3 regions of the Coprobacillus sp. genome follow, and region 2 is predicted to be linked to each of the others. Evidence: riboswitches for the same ligand, from Rfam matches in the RefSeq annotation. Region 2 holds a riboswitch; each other region holds the start of a gene.
The links. A riboswitch is a leader RNA that binds a small molecule or an ion and turns the genes downstream of it on or off. The one in region 2 is predicted to bind cyclic di-GMP.

Region 1: it holds a riboswitch for cyclic di-GMP, as region 2 does, so the genes downstream of both, AC5M21_RS05480 (sensor domain-containing diguanylate cyclase) here and rlmD (23S rRNA (uracil(1939)-C(5))-methyltransferase RlmD) in region 2, are expected to answer to the same signal.
Region 3: it holds a riboswitch for cyclic di-GMP, as region 2 does, so the genes downstream of both, AC5M21_RS06250 (Ig-like domain-containing protein) here and rlmD (23S rRNA (uracil(1939)-C(5))-methyltransferase RlmD) in region 2, are expected to answer to the same signal.

The regions. Positions count from the first base shown of each region.
Region 1 is NZ_CFJNYH010000010.1:69,034-73,952, reverse strand. It holds gene rpmH (50S ribosomal protein L34) at 1-58, opposite strand, end outside; gene dnaA (chromosomal replication initiator protein DnaA) at 572-1,906, shown strand; gene dnaN (DNA polymerase III subunit beta) at 2,054-3,157, shown strand; cyclic di-GMP riboswitch class I at 3,247-3,324, shown strand; gene AC5M21_RS05480 (sensor domain-containing diguanylate cyclase) at 3,380-4,919, shown strand, end outside.
Region 2 is NZ_CFJNYH010000002.1:20,908-25,826, reverse strand. It holds gene AC5M21_RS01070 (transglutaminase-like domain-containing protein) at 1-498, opposite strand, end outside; gene AC5M21_RS01065 (CatB-related O-acetyltransferase) at 631-1,260, opposite strand; gene rlmD (23S rRNA (uracil(1939)-C(5))-methyltransferase RlmD) at 1,559-2,698, opposite strand; cyclic di-GMP riboswitch class I at 2,899-2,983, opposite strand; gene pepD (beta-Ala-His dipeptidase) at 3,028-4,461, opposite strand; gene AC5M21_RS01050 (Smr/MutS family protein) at 4,474-4,722, opposite strand; gene AC5M21_RS01045 (MATE family efflux transporter) at 4,753-4,919, opposite strand, start outside.
Region 3 is NZ_CFJNYH010000013.1:41,577-46,495, forward strand. It holds gene AC5M21_RS06250 (Ig-like domain-containing protein) at 1-1,565, opposite strand, end outside; cyclic di-GMP riboswitch class I at 1,661-1,746, opposite strand; gene AC5M21_RS06255 (glycoside hydrolase family 1 protein) at 1,818-3,218, opposite strand; gene AC5M21_RS06260 (MurR/RpiR family transcriptional regulator) at 3,372-4,247, shown strand; gene AC5M21_RS06265 (IS1182 family transposase) at 4,267-4,919, opposite strand, start outside.

The sequences.
Region 1 (4,919 bases), on a different contig from region 2:
CTCTAAAACCATGAGTTTTTGATCTTTTTCTCTTGTTTGGTTGATATGTTCTTTTCATTGATTACACCTCCAAAATACTATATTTTTTTATACACAGTAACATATGCCCCATTATTATATGAGTTTTACCCCTATAAGTCAATGAAAATATCGAATTTTCTAAGATTTCATAAATGTTTTTCTCAAGTAAAATAGGCATATTTTTTATTTATGCACATATATATGAATATGAGCAATAATAGATATTCACGAGTTATTCACAATGTGAAATAAGTTATGCACAATTGTGAATAACTTATTCAAAACCCTTGATATATATAGGTTTAGAGTGTGAATATTATAAGAATAACTTGTGAATGTGAATAACTTTTAAAAATAATTCACAATTATGCACAGTGCATAAAAAGTTACGCACATTCACAATATATAAAATTTGTGTATAATTAAAAAAATACGCATATATCAATACTTTTTGATGTGCATAACTATGTGAATAACTTGTGCACAGTTTTTTTGTTCTTCTATTTATTCACAATTTCCTCTATAATATGAACTGAGAGAAGGTGAATATGTGAATAATCTTGATACTGATTGGCAAAAAACACTCAATATATTTAAAAATCAGATTGATGATAAAATTATTTTTGATTCTTTTTTCACTACTTTACAGGTCAAGGATATTATCGATAGTGATGTGACAATTACAGTTGATACACAATGGAGTTTGGATGGTGTTTCTCCATATTTAGAAAAGTTAGAAGAAATATACAATACTTTAACAAGTGGTCATTATCAGCTTCATCTAGAAACTGAGGATGAATATAATAAAAGTATTCAGCAGAAGAATGATTTAATGCTTTTTAATGACAATTTGAATAGTGATCTTAAATTTGAAAATTTTGTTGTGGGAAATAGTAATAGAATTGCTCAAAATGCATCATTAGCCGTTGCTATGAAACCTGGTATTTCTTATAGTCCATTATTTATTCACAGTAATTCAGGACTAGGAAAGACTCATTTATTAAATGCTATTGGAAATTATGCAAAAAGCAAAGATCCATTTACTAAGGTTTTATTCACTACAAGTGAAAATTTTGTAAATGAGTATATTCAGTCATTATCTAATCATACAATTGATGAGTTTAATTACAAATATAGACATATTGATATCCTATTAATAGATGATATTCAATTTATGGCTACAAAAGAATCATCTAGTGAAATTTTCTTTAATATTTTCAATAGTCTCATTAGTAATAAAAAGCAAATTGTGATAACTTCAGATAAACCTCCTCGTGATTTAAGAGGAATGGAAAGCCGTCTTGTTAGCCGATTTGCATCTGGTTTAACAGTAAGTATTGATACTCCAGAGTTTGAAACATCAAAAGCTATCTTAAGAAAAAAGATTGAAATAGAAAATGTTGATTATCCAATTACTGAAGAAGTTTTAGATTTTATTGCCAGTCATTTTAATACAGATGTTAGAGAATTAGAAGGAAGTTTAAAGCGTTTGCTTTTCTATAAATTAATATGTGAAGAGAAGCGTGATTGTATTGATCTTAATTTTGCTTTAGAAGCATTTAGTGATACATATAAAAACCAACCAATACAAAAGAAAGAATTAACTGTTTCAAATATAAAAAAATGTGTTGCTGATTATTATAATTTAACTGTATCTCAAATTAATTCAAAATCACGGACATCTAATATTATAGTTGCTCGTCATATTTCAATGTATCTCGTTAGAGAATTAATTAAAGATATATCATTTATACAAATTGGTCATGAGTTTGGTGGTCGTGATCATTCAACAGTTATGAAAGCTTGCGATAAAGTTCAAAAGAAACTTGAAAAAGATTTAAACTATCGACAAGCTATTGATGACATAAAAAATAAGCTTGTGTAAAAGTTATGCACAGTTATCCACAACTTATTCACACATAAAAATTAAAAAAAGAATGATAAAATCATTACTTTTATAAGTTATTCATATTGTGCACAACATTATTATTATGATATTATTTAAATAATAGTAAATAAAAGGAGAAAAATGATGAATTTTAAGATTAAAAGATTAGCATTATTAAATGCTTTAGCAAAAGTATCTAGAGCTGTCTCAATGAAAAGTCCTTTACCAGTCTTAACAGGTATTAAATTTGATTTAAAAGATAATGAATTAATTTTAACTGGTAGTGATAGTGATATTACAATACAAACAAGTATTAAAGAAAATATTGAAATTATTCAAACTGGTTCTGTTGTTTTATCCTCTCGTTATATATTAGAGATTATTAAAAAAATTGATTCTGAATTTGTACATATCTATATTGTTGATGGAACATTAACAAGAATTAAAGGAGCTAATTCTAAATTTGATTTAAATGGAACTTCTTATATTGATTATCCAAGAATTGATTTAAATAAGTCTGGTGTTCATTTACAAATGAAATCTACAGATCTAAAAGAAGCCATTGAACAAACATCATTTGCAACGAGTGAAAAAGAGACACGACCTGTTTTAACTGGTGTTAATTTTAAAGCCAAAGATCATGTTTTAGAATGTATTGCTACTGATAGTTATCGTTTAGCCAAACGTATTTTAACAATTGATTCTGATGTTTCATTTAATATTATTATTCCTAAGAAAAGTTTAATTGAAATTAGTCGTATTATTGAAAAAGATGAATTTATTGATTTATATGTCTCTGATCGTAAAGTTTTATTTATTTTTGATTCCGTTTTAATTCAAACAAGATTAATTGATGGTTCTTATCCTGATACAAGTCGATTAATTCCTCATGAACATAATTATTCAATGTCAGTTGACAGTGTCAGTCTTCTTAATTCCATTGATAGAGCATCTTTATTATCAAATGAACAGACAAACATTATCAAATTATCTATGAGTGAGGATAATGTTATGCTTTCTTCTTATTCTCAAGAAATTGGATCTGTTGAAGAAAATTTATCGAAAGCTTTTTATAAAGGTGACGATTTGAGTATATCATTTAGTGCAAAATACTTAAATGATGCTATTAAAAGTATTAATGGAGAAAAAGTAAAAGTTTTATTTACTGGAGAGATGAAACCTTTTATTATTATGGATTTCGAAAAGGATGATATTATTCAATTGGTATTGCCAGTAAGAACATATTAATTTAAAAAGTATGATTTAGTCATACTTTTTCTTTATTTGTCGAATTCATTTTCTTGAATATATTAAAGTTTATGATATAATAACGGTGTTATATAAATAAGCAAAACTATTGAAAGATAGTGACGCAAAGCTATAGGGCCTCTTTAACGTGGCAGCCAGTTGCACAAATGTACAAAAGCAGGCTGTTTTGTCTGTTTTTTTTATTTCATGAAAGGAGAGAATATGAGTAAAAATAAAACTTTTATTAAAATAGTAGTTATATTTTCTTTAATTATTATCTTATTTGGCTCGTTCTTTCATTTCGTTCAGCAAATTAGTGATATGAACACTCAAAAAATATTAAATCATTTAGAAGATGTTGGTAAGGAAACTGCCAATATTTATAACTTAAAATTCAAATCTTTACAAAATGTCATTGTTAGTACAGCTGAAATTCTTGGAAAAGTGGATCATTCAGATGATGAAATTGGTAATATACTCGATACAGTTGCTCAAGGCCAGGAATTATTTCAGCGTGTTTGGTATATTGATAAAAATAAAACATTGCATAATTATAAAAAGGATATCATTTTAGAGGATCATAGTTTATATATAGATGAAATTTTTAAAGGTCATTCTGGTTTTACAAATCCATTTACTTCTTTATATGATAACAAGAGTGTGGTTGTTGTTGTTTATACACCTATTTATAAGAATAATGAGATTATTGGTGGTTTAGCTGGGATTGTTGAAGTTAACAATGAAACACAAGATTATATTTATAATGATGTATTTAATAATGAGGCATATGTTTTTGCAACATCTGCAGATGGTCAAATTATTTCTAAAATTAAGAATAACAATACTTTATATTTTGGTGATAATTATTTTAATTTTTTAAATAATAATGTTTATTTTATGGATAGTAATTATGATGATATTGTAAATAATATTCAGAAAAATAAATCTGGTTTTGCTTCCTATCGTTATAAAAATGATGAAAGAATGATTTATTATACGCCTGTTAAAATTAATAACTGGTATATTTTCAATGTTATTTCTAATGATATTATTGATGATTTAAATGATCAAATGAATGGTGAAACAATAAAATTAATATTAGAGATTATCTTTGTTTTTGTTGTTATGTTGTTTATCTTAATCCGTTATTTTATTAAGATTAATAAAATGAATGAAGAAGCAAACAATCAATTAAGAACAAGTAATAAAAAAATTGAAATGATTTTAAAGCAGACAAGTGATCGTATTTTTGAGTATGATATAGATAATGATAGTTTAATACTTGATGCCTGGAATGATTATCCAAAGATTATTTTAAATAGTTTCTTAAGTAATCTGCATAATTATAATTTTGTTTCAAAAGAACATGAAAAATTATTAAAAGAGAAATTTCATGAGATTATAAATAATAAAGATAAGATAGTATTTGATGCTAAATTACCATATATTAGTAGAGATGATGAGACATGGTTCCATGTTTCAATGATTTATGTTAATCAAAATAAGCGATTAATTGGAACTTTAAGAAACAGTACAACAGAAATGAATGAATATAACTTGTTGTTGCAAGATCAAATGTTTAAAAATTCTGTTTATTCAAATGCTTTATTTATGTTTGCAGTCAATTTAAAAAGTCAAAAAGTTGTTATTTATCAGGAAAATGGTATATATCACAATGTTATTGATGTACAATATGAAAATAGTTTCTTAAAATCTTTTGTAGAAGAGGCAGCTGAGAAAGATAGAGAACGTGTAGCTAAGT
Region 2 (4,919 bases):
AAAATCAGTAACTGCCACACCATAGCCACAAAAAGCGCCTGTACATGATGAATTGAGTTTTTGTAATTGATTCAAATATAATTTATCCAAAATAAATCCTTCTAATTCATACCAAGAGCCATCATAATAAATTTCAACCCAACTATGAAATACATTCAAAGGAGCATTTTTATAAACAAAGCCAGTCATTGCACCTTTTTGCAACTTTTTATCAATTGTAAAGCCATGAATTCGACAAGGTATTTGGCATCCTCGCAATAATGCCATAAAAAGTGTTCCCTTTGTATTGCATTGTCCATACCCATCGGACAAGACACGAGATGCTGTCACATTATCATTTATATTGTATCCAAACAAAATATCATCACGAACAAAATTATAGATTTCAAGAATTCGATGAAATTCATCTAAATGCTTCCACCCTTTTCTTTCTATAAGTTCTTGAATTGATTTATTTGAATAATTTAACATTGGTGTTTCTTGTAAATAATTTTTCATTTTTGTTTTCCTTCCAATATCTTATCTTTTTGATTGCACCGAATTATTCTACTATATATTTCTATCATGTACAATATAATTCATCCACAAGCATCTAAAAAAGCATGGTTCATAAAGAATCATGCTTAGATATTATTTTAATTTATCAATAGAACCAGATTGAATATCATTTATATGTTTTCTGATTTCATCTATCGACCAATCCCACCACTTCATTTTAAGCAATGAAGAAATGATTTTCTCTGGAAAACGTTTTTTAATGACTTTAGCAGGAACTCCACCTACAATACAGTAAGGCGGAACATCTTTTGTTACAACTGCACGTGAACCAATTATCGCCCCATCCCCAATAGTCACGCCTGCTAAAATAATAGCTTCAAATCCTATCCAAACATCATTTCCAATAACAATATCACCTTTATGATCCCATGATGTTGAAACATCTTTGATATTTAAATTCCATTCTTCAAAAAACAAGGGAAAAGGATATGTTGATAATGATGACATTGTATGATTGGCACTATTTAATAAAAACTTTGCCCCACATGCGATAGAACAGAACTTGCCAATAACAAGAGTATCATGATTAATGGGATAATGATATAAAACATTATTTTTTTCAAATAATCTAGGATCATTAACAAAATCATTATATATTGTATAATCCCCAACTCTAATGTTAGGATGAGTAATAACATTCTGTAAATATATTGTTTCTTTATCTCCTGAACGGGGATATACTTTCATTTCTGGAATAGCCATAAAATCCTCCTATAATTATATTAAATATCTGTAACTATTCCAGAAATTACACTACAGTGCCTCATTCTAACCACCTCTTTTATGATGAGTATACAAACTCTACTATTAGTATAACATAAACATTCTTCACAAGAAAGTGAATAATTATTTCCATAATTGTAACTATATTTTCACTTTCTGCTTTTCATATCCTCTATTTATTTAGGTTTTATTCTGTCAGCTTTTATATAAACATATATGAAAAGACCTATTTTTAGGTCTTCAAAACAATATATTCAATTGAAAAGGTTAAATAACATTATTTTTGATTCATACCTTTTGTTAGGCATATAACTGTTTCAATTGCTTGTGTTTGTGGAAACATATCAAACGGATAAATATCTTGAGTTTGATATCCAATATCCCAAAACCATTGTAAATCTCTAGCCTGAGTAACTGGATCACATGAAACATAAATAACTTGCTGAGGTTGCAGAATATGAATGGCTTGAACAAATTCTTTTGTACTTCCCGCTCGAGGCGGATCCATAATCACACAATCAATTTGAGTACGTTGATTTGCCATATCTTTCATAAATTCAGTAGCATCCTGATTATAAAAATGAATATTATTAATCTTATTCATTTTTGCATTATTCACAGCATCCTTATAGGCTTCTTGATTCAGTTCCACACCAATCACCTGACTCACTCGACTGGCAATCATCATTCCAATTGTTCCAATTCCACAATAGGTATCTAAAACAGTTTGATTTTCTTTCACCTCTAACAAATCGCTAACCTTTTGATAAAGTCTTGTACACTGTTCATGATTAATCTGATAAAAAGATTGAGCAGATATCTTAAAAGTTAAACCACACAATTCATCAACAATAAAACCTTTTCCATATAGAACTTTTTCTTGTTGAGATAAAACAATACTCGTTTGTCGTTTGTTGACATTTAACACAACTGTTTTAACACTTGGACAAGTTTTCACCAATTCACTGCAAAAATTCTTAGAGCCTTTAAACATTGGCTCAGTAACCACCAAAGCTACTAAAGTTTGATTTGTTTGAACTGCCCTTCTAATTAATACATGTTTTAAAAACCCCTTATGTCTTTGGTGATCATAAATTGAAGTTCTATATTTTTTTAACAAAGATTGTATTTTTAATAAAATATGATGTGTTTCCTGATCATGTAACATACATTGTTGAATTGGAACAATCCGATGCGAACCTTCTTCATACAAACCATATTCATATCTTTGATTAAAAGCAATAATAACTTTATTACGATATTCAAATGGATTTTGCATACCTATAACAGAATGTACTTGAACAGGAAATTTTTGAAATAATTTCTGACAATATTTTTGTTTTTTGATGAGTTGTTGGGAATAATCCATATCTAGATATTGACAACTCCCACATCGTTGACTCATTTGACATTTCATATATTTTCCTTCTCTCTTTGACTAAGATTTTTTCTTATTTTTTAAATAAAAAAGTAAAAGCATTGCTGCTCTTACTTTCGTTTTCATACAAGACGATTGAAAGGGATGAGCGTCTTTGAAATGAATAATAACATATCCATGTATGAAAACAATATGCAAACCAGATATAATTTCATATACCCTTTCCAATACAAATGTTGATTGGCAACTGGCTGTCATTCTCATATGAGATTAGACCCTATAGCTTTGCGTCACTATTTTTCAATAGTTTTGCTATTTACATATCTGGGCACATTGTAACATTTTTCAATAAATTTGTATAGTCTGAATTATAAAGTTTCAATAAATGAAACAAGCAATTGGTAGGTTTTGAGAAAAGATTCTAATTCTAATTTTTCATCTGGAGTATGAATATCGGACATATTTGGCCCCATTGTTACAATATCTAATTCAGGGATTTTCCCTTTCAAAACACCTGTTTCCAATCCTCCATGAGTTGCAACCTCTTTTAATTTGAGACCAGTATATTGCTGATAAAAAGCTTGAAATTGACTCCTTAATTGAGAACTTGGATCGTAATCCCAACCCGGATAATCTCCTGACACCTTAACATAAGCATTATATAAAGAGGCAATTAATTCTAATTGTAAAGACAGCTCTACGCGAATACTCTGTAATGGTGAACGAATAGAATAATCTATAGTCACACAATCATCATGAGTACGAACAACTCCCATATTTAATGACACTGTTGTTAAACCAGCAATAACTTGTGACTTTTCTATCATACCATTAGGTGCTAAATACATAATTGAAATAATAGCCTCACTATCTCGTGAACATATACACACTGGACATTCTTCTTCATGAATAGTGATAGAAACACCTGGATCACTCATTTCTAATTCTTTATAGATATCATTCTGATAGGCTTGAACCAATTCATAAAGTGATTTAAAAGGATTAGAACTTGCAAAAGCCACAGTACATTCTCTTGGAATTGCATTGTTTTTTAATCCACCAGTTATATCGATTAAACGAATGTCCATACCTTCTTTTAAGAAATGGTATAAAACTCTAGCAGCAATTTTATTAGCATTTCCTCTGCCTTTATCAATACACTCTCCAGAATGACCACCTAAGAGCCCTCTAACTTCTAAAACATATACTGGAGAATCATTATCTTCACCCGTTATCTGTTTCGTAATCATCAAATCATTTCCACCAGAAGATGATGTACATGTCTCACCTTCTGTTTCACTATCTAAACCAATCATTCTTTTAGCAGATAATTGAGTTTCATCTACTCCAAATGCACCAAATAATCCTACCTCTTCTTGCACTGTAAAAACACATTCTAGAGGCGGATGCTTTAAAGAATCATCAGTTAAAATTGCTAACATGTAACAAACCCCATAACCATCATCAGCACCTAAAGTTGTTCCATTGGCATGTAAAAATCCATCTTCAATATACAAATCAAGTGGATCATTTTCAAAATCATGCTGGCAGTCATTATTCTTCTCATTGACCATATCTATGTGAGCCTGTAACATGAGTGGAACATGACTTTCATAACCATGACTTGCATCTTTATAAACAATCACATTATTCATTTCATCTCTAAAACAGCGCAAATTATGCTCTCTCGCAACAGATTCTATATAATCAGCAATCCTTTGCTCATTATAAGAACCATGAGGAATCTTTGCGATTTCTTCAAAATAATTAAAAATTGGAATACTTGTATCTAAAACAGCCATTTCTTATCCTCCTTATATTAATGTCCGCAATATCAATTCAGTAATACCAGAATTCATTGACAATTCTACTCTCATAATCTTAGGATGACTGCGATATTCTCTACGAATCATATCACGTAAAACTGTTCCATTATGATAACCATGAATAATTCTGATTATATATGTCCCCCTAGTCGCTTTTTTTAAGGCAGCATTTATAGTTGTTTTTGCTTGAAATTGATTCATACCATGAACATCAATTTCCATTATTCCTGAATTCATATCATCACCTACACTTTATTATATCAACTCTTATACAAGTTGTCTATTCATCCACTTTCCGCTTTGATAACGCCAAACAAAGAAAATGCAACGTACACCCCAATCAACAAACATAGCTATCCAAACACCCAATAACCCCATATTCATATATTGTCCTAATACATAACTCAAACAGAATCGAAAGATCCACATAGAAA
Region 3 (4,919 bases), on a different contig from region 2:
CTTTCCATTTCTTCTTCATACGCTATTGCATAAGTAGAAAAACGATCTGTCTGAAAACTTATCATATCATTTTGAATGGTTACAGGAAGCAATTCAGCGTTTCCATTATGCACACGAATGATATGAAATTTTCTTTGATTACTCAATAAATTCTGTTGAATTTTAACTGTCCATTCTGTATTATTTGGCAACACAGAAACATTTCCTAAAATATCACTTCCAGTTTTCAAGACTACACTTAAATCAAGGTACTGAGTAATCTTAATCTGACTTTTATTTTGTAAAGAAAGATTATCCAAAAGTATTTCTATTTTATCAATTGTAACTTGATCAATAGAATTTTTATCTATCATTTTTGCTGTTGGTTCTATAGTTATCGGTTTTCCATGAGTTAATGCCTGTTCAATAGCATTGATTGTATCTGAACTCATTGCACCTTCTGGTACATTAGAGTCAATAACAGAGTTTAATAGTTCTTTTAAGACTTCTAATGATTTTTGATCCACTGTTACTTGTGTGCTGTCAAGTGATTCATCTATTGCTGGTAGACTTGATATGATAATGGGCTTCACCACTGTTACATTGCAAGTTGCTGATTGACCAGCTGAAGATGCTGTAATGACAGCATTACCTTCTTTTAACCCTTGAACAACTCCTTGTTCATTAATTTCTGCAATTGATGAATCAGAAGTAATCCACATTATTTTTGAAGTGGCTTGTGATGGACTTATAGTTGCAAGGAGTTGAAATTCCTTTCCATTTTCTAATAAGAGTTTACTTTTATTTAAAGTTATCTTTTCTGCTTGAATTTCTTTTTTAAACTTCGCTCCTTTATACAAAAAGGATGGCAACTGAGTATTGTTACTCATTATCTGTTCAAACTCAATAATAGAATTTTTTTGATCATAGTTAAATAATAAACATGTAGAGTACGTATATACATACAATTGATGATTATATTTTACAGAACCATCACTATGAATGATATGATAAGAATCAAGATGATTATCTGATACAGTCATATCCTGAATAGTCACTTTTCCATTTTTATCAATAACGATACTATTATCTTTTGAATCAACGTATGTCCCTGCAAAAAGAGAACGATCAAAAGAACTTCCACTCTTTTCTCCAAAATCAATATTTGCATTATTATTTAACCCAGCACTTTGGATTGAAAGATAACTATAAGAATCTCTAGATTGATTCAATACAGAAGCAGGTATCTTTGTACATTTGTTAGAATCCAATTCCACACTATAAACTCCCCAGTCATTTTGAAAACTCACATGAATATCAGAAGCATCAAGCTGCTGATTATTTTCTACAAAAGAATCTATTTTTAAATAGACATCTTGTGAATCATTTTCTAAAGTGATGTATGTTTTATCAAATCCGCCAAATTGAAGGGGTGTTGGTGAATAAGGAGTCCAATCATTTCCATTATAACTTATTGAAAAAGTCAGTGCATGATTGAAACCAGTCTCAGCATGTCCCACTATCCCTAAAGACAACATCAAAACAAATACTGCAAAAACACAAAACACCTTTCTTAATTCTTTCATTACATTCTCTCCCTTTGTCATAATATAAAAACGCAAACTATTTCCACACGAAAAATAGAATGCGTAATTGACTACAGGTATATCAACATTATCATATTGGCAACTGGCTATCCTACTTCAACAAGCTTAGACCCTATAGTTTTGCGTACTCCATTTTTCAATGGGCTTGCTATTTACATATTTATTATATGCACATATATACAACAACGTCAATAAAATAATCCATTATTAAAATATTATGTTTAAATACCTTTATTCAAATTCGTTTGTTCTTGCTACTTCTCTAATCCATGAAGCAGATTTCTTTTCTTTACGTTTATATCCATCATCTAAACAGACTCTAACAAATCCATAACGATTCTTAAAAGCATTACACCAAGACCAGTTATCAATAGCTCCCCAATAATGGTATCCTAAACAGTTGGCTCCATCTTCAATTGATTTAGCAATCCATTCCAAATGATCTCTCACAAACTCAATTCGATAATCATCTTGAATTGTTCCACTATCATCCATGAACTTCTCTTCACCTTCAACACCCATACCATTTTCAGAAATAAAGAATGGCAAATCAGGACATTCCGTTTTGATTTTCATTCCAAAATCATAAATTCCTTTTGGATAAATTTCCCAGCCACGATGAACATTCATTTTTCTTTCTGGCCAGATATAAGGTTTTGCAATACATGGTAAACCATTTTCATCAAATTTTGAATCTGGTGCCTGGACTCTTGTTGGCTGATAATAGTTAAACCCTAACCAGTCGACCTTTCCTTGTGCTAAAATCGCTTCATCACCAGGACGTCTATCAATTTCTACTTTCCAGTCATTTTCAACAGTATCCAATACATCTTGAGGCAAATGTCCATGCGCCACAACATCTAACCACCAGCGATTATGCAATCCATCAGTCATACGGACTGCTTCTAAATCTTCTGGTGATGGATTTTCTTTTGTATAAGGAGGTGCAAAACAATTAATCATACCAATCTTGGCACCTTCAATTAATTTTCCTTCTTCTTGAAGTTTTCTAAAATTCATCACTGCTAAACAATGGGCCAATGTAATTCCATATTGAACATTGATAGATTGTTTGAAGTCATGTAAATATGGGTACCAAGCTCCATGTAAGAATTGTTGTTCTGGTTCTACAATTGGTTCATTGAAAGTAAACCAGTATTTCACTTTCATACCAAACTCTTCCATTGCCTTTTTGACAAAGTTTGCATATGCTTCTACTACTTCCCTATTTTGCCAGCCACCACGCTTAATTAAGTACTCTGGCATATCAAAGTGATACATATTCATATAAATATCAATCCCATTTTCATTCGCACAATCAATTAATTTATGATACCATGCAGCTCCTTCTGGATTAATATTGCCATCTTGATCTAATAATCTTGTCCATTGCATAGATGTTCTAAATGATTTAAAATTCAAACTTTTTAATAACTTAATATCCTCTTCATATTTATGATACATATCATTTCCAACATATGAACCGACATTATTATGGAAGGCATTGATTTCCTGATCAGAATACATATCCCAATATGAACGAAGTCTTCCACCAACGTTCCATGATCCTTCAGTTTGTGGTCCAGACATTGCTGCACCAAAGAAAAAATCTTTAGGTAATTTTATTGTCATTGTTATTCCTCCTTAATTTACACCCCTATTATATTTGAAAATGATATAAGGGTAAACAAATATTGAATTGTTTCAAAATAATTTCATAAACATTTCATAAAATCTTACTTTTATGAAACTTCGTTTCATGATATACTAATACTGGTGATAAAAATGAGCATAATGACACAGTTAGAATTTGAATTAGAGTTTTCCGAATCTGAAAAAGAGATTGCAAAATATATTTTAAATCATGGTGAAGCTGTTTTAAGTATGTCCGTTAAAGAACTTGCTAAACATACTTATACATCTCCAGCAACAATAGTAAGACTATGCAAAAAAATTGGTCTAGAAGGATACAATGACTTTAAAATCAAATATTCTGCTGAACTTCAATATGATTTACAACACACTGATCGTATAGATGTCAATTTCCCATTTCAAAAAGATGACTCACATCCTTTGATTTGTCATAAGCTGGCTTCACTTTCGCAAGAAGTCATTGCTGATACAGTTAAACTTATTGATTTTAATCAGCTTCATCAAATTGTTGATTTAATATATCACTATCCAACAATTGATATCTATGGTTCGGGAAATTCTTTATTGGCTGCTATGAGCTTTCAACATAAGATGATGAGAATTTCAAGAGATGTGAATTTAAGAGTATTACATGGCGAACAGATTTTCATGTCCTATAATACAAACCCTGATAGAATTGGAATGATTATTTCTTATTCAGGTGAAACCAATGAAGTGATTCAAATTGCTCAAACTTTAAAAGAAAAGAAAACACCACTTATTGTTTTAACTTCTATTGGCGATAATCGTTTATCTCATTACGCTGATTATATCTTAAATATAGGTTCTCGTGAAAAAATATTTACAAAGATTGCACCATTTGCTTCACAAATCTCTATGGAATATCTATTAAATGTTATTTTTTCATGTCTTTTTCAAAAAGATTATGAACAAAACATCCAAAATAAAGTTGGCTATGATAAAAAGAATGACTCTCGTCATCCTCAATCAAGTCCAGTGAGTGATTAAAAGCATCCTTAAGGATGCTTCAGATTGTTGACAAAGTGGTACTCCAAAACGAGTATCGCTTTTCTTTGTGTGTTTCAAAGCGGGAAATCATCATTTTCAACCAATTATGAATGGTATTTGATGAAGTTTTCCAACTCCACCTTGCCATTCTTTTTAAATTATGACATGCAAAAATCATCAGCGCTTGATGCTGATTTTTTTCTATTCCTCGCAATCTTGTATATCTTAAATTATGCTGCTCCTTACAATCTCCAAATACCCGTTCTATACTTTCCTTACGCTTTGGATATAATTCTTTCCATTTTGGAGTATGCCGTATCTCATCCATGACTTCTTCTCGATATTCTTCCCATACATGGCGTGTAATCACTTTTTGATAATTCTTTGATTGTGTACATTTTTCTAAAAATGGGCATTCCTTACACTCTTTTGGATTTGATTTATATTCTTTATAACCCAATTTATTCGTATTGCTATATTCCAGTAACTTTATATTTGGACATATGTAACAGTCATATCTTTCATCATATACATATTCGTATTTCTTAAAAAAACCTTTCTTCGTCATTGGTCTTTTGTATGGCGCATACATTTTTTGCTTGTGTTCTAATATTGTCTTGCATACTGCTGGTGTGATGTACCCTGCATCTAAACATAGATTCTTGATTTGGT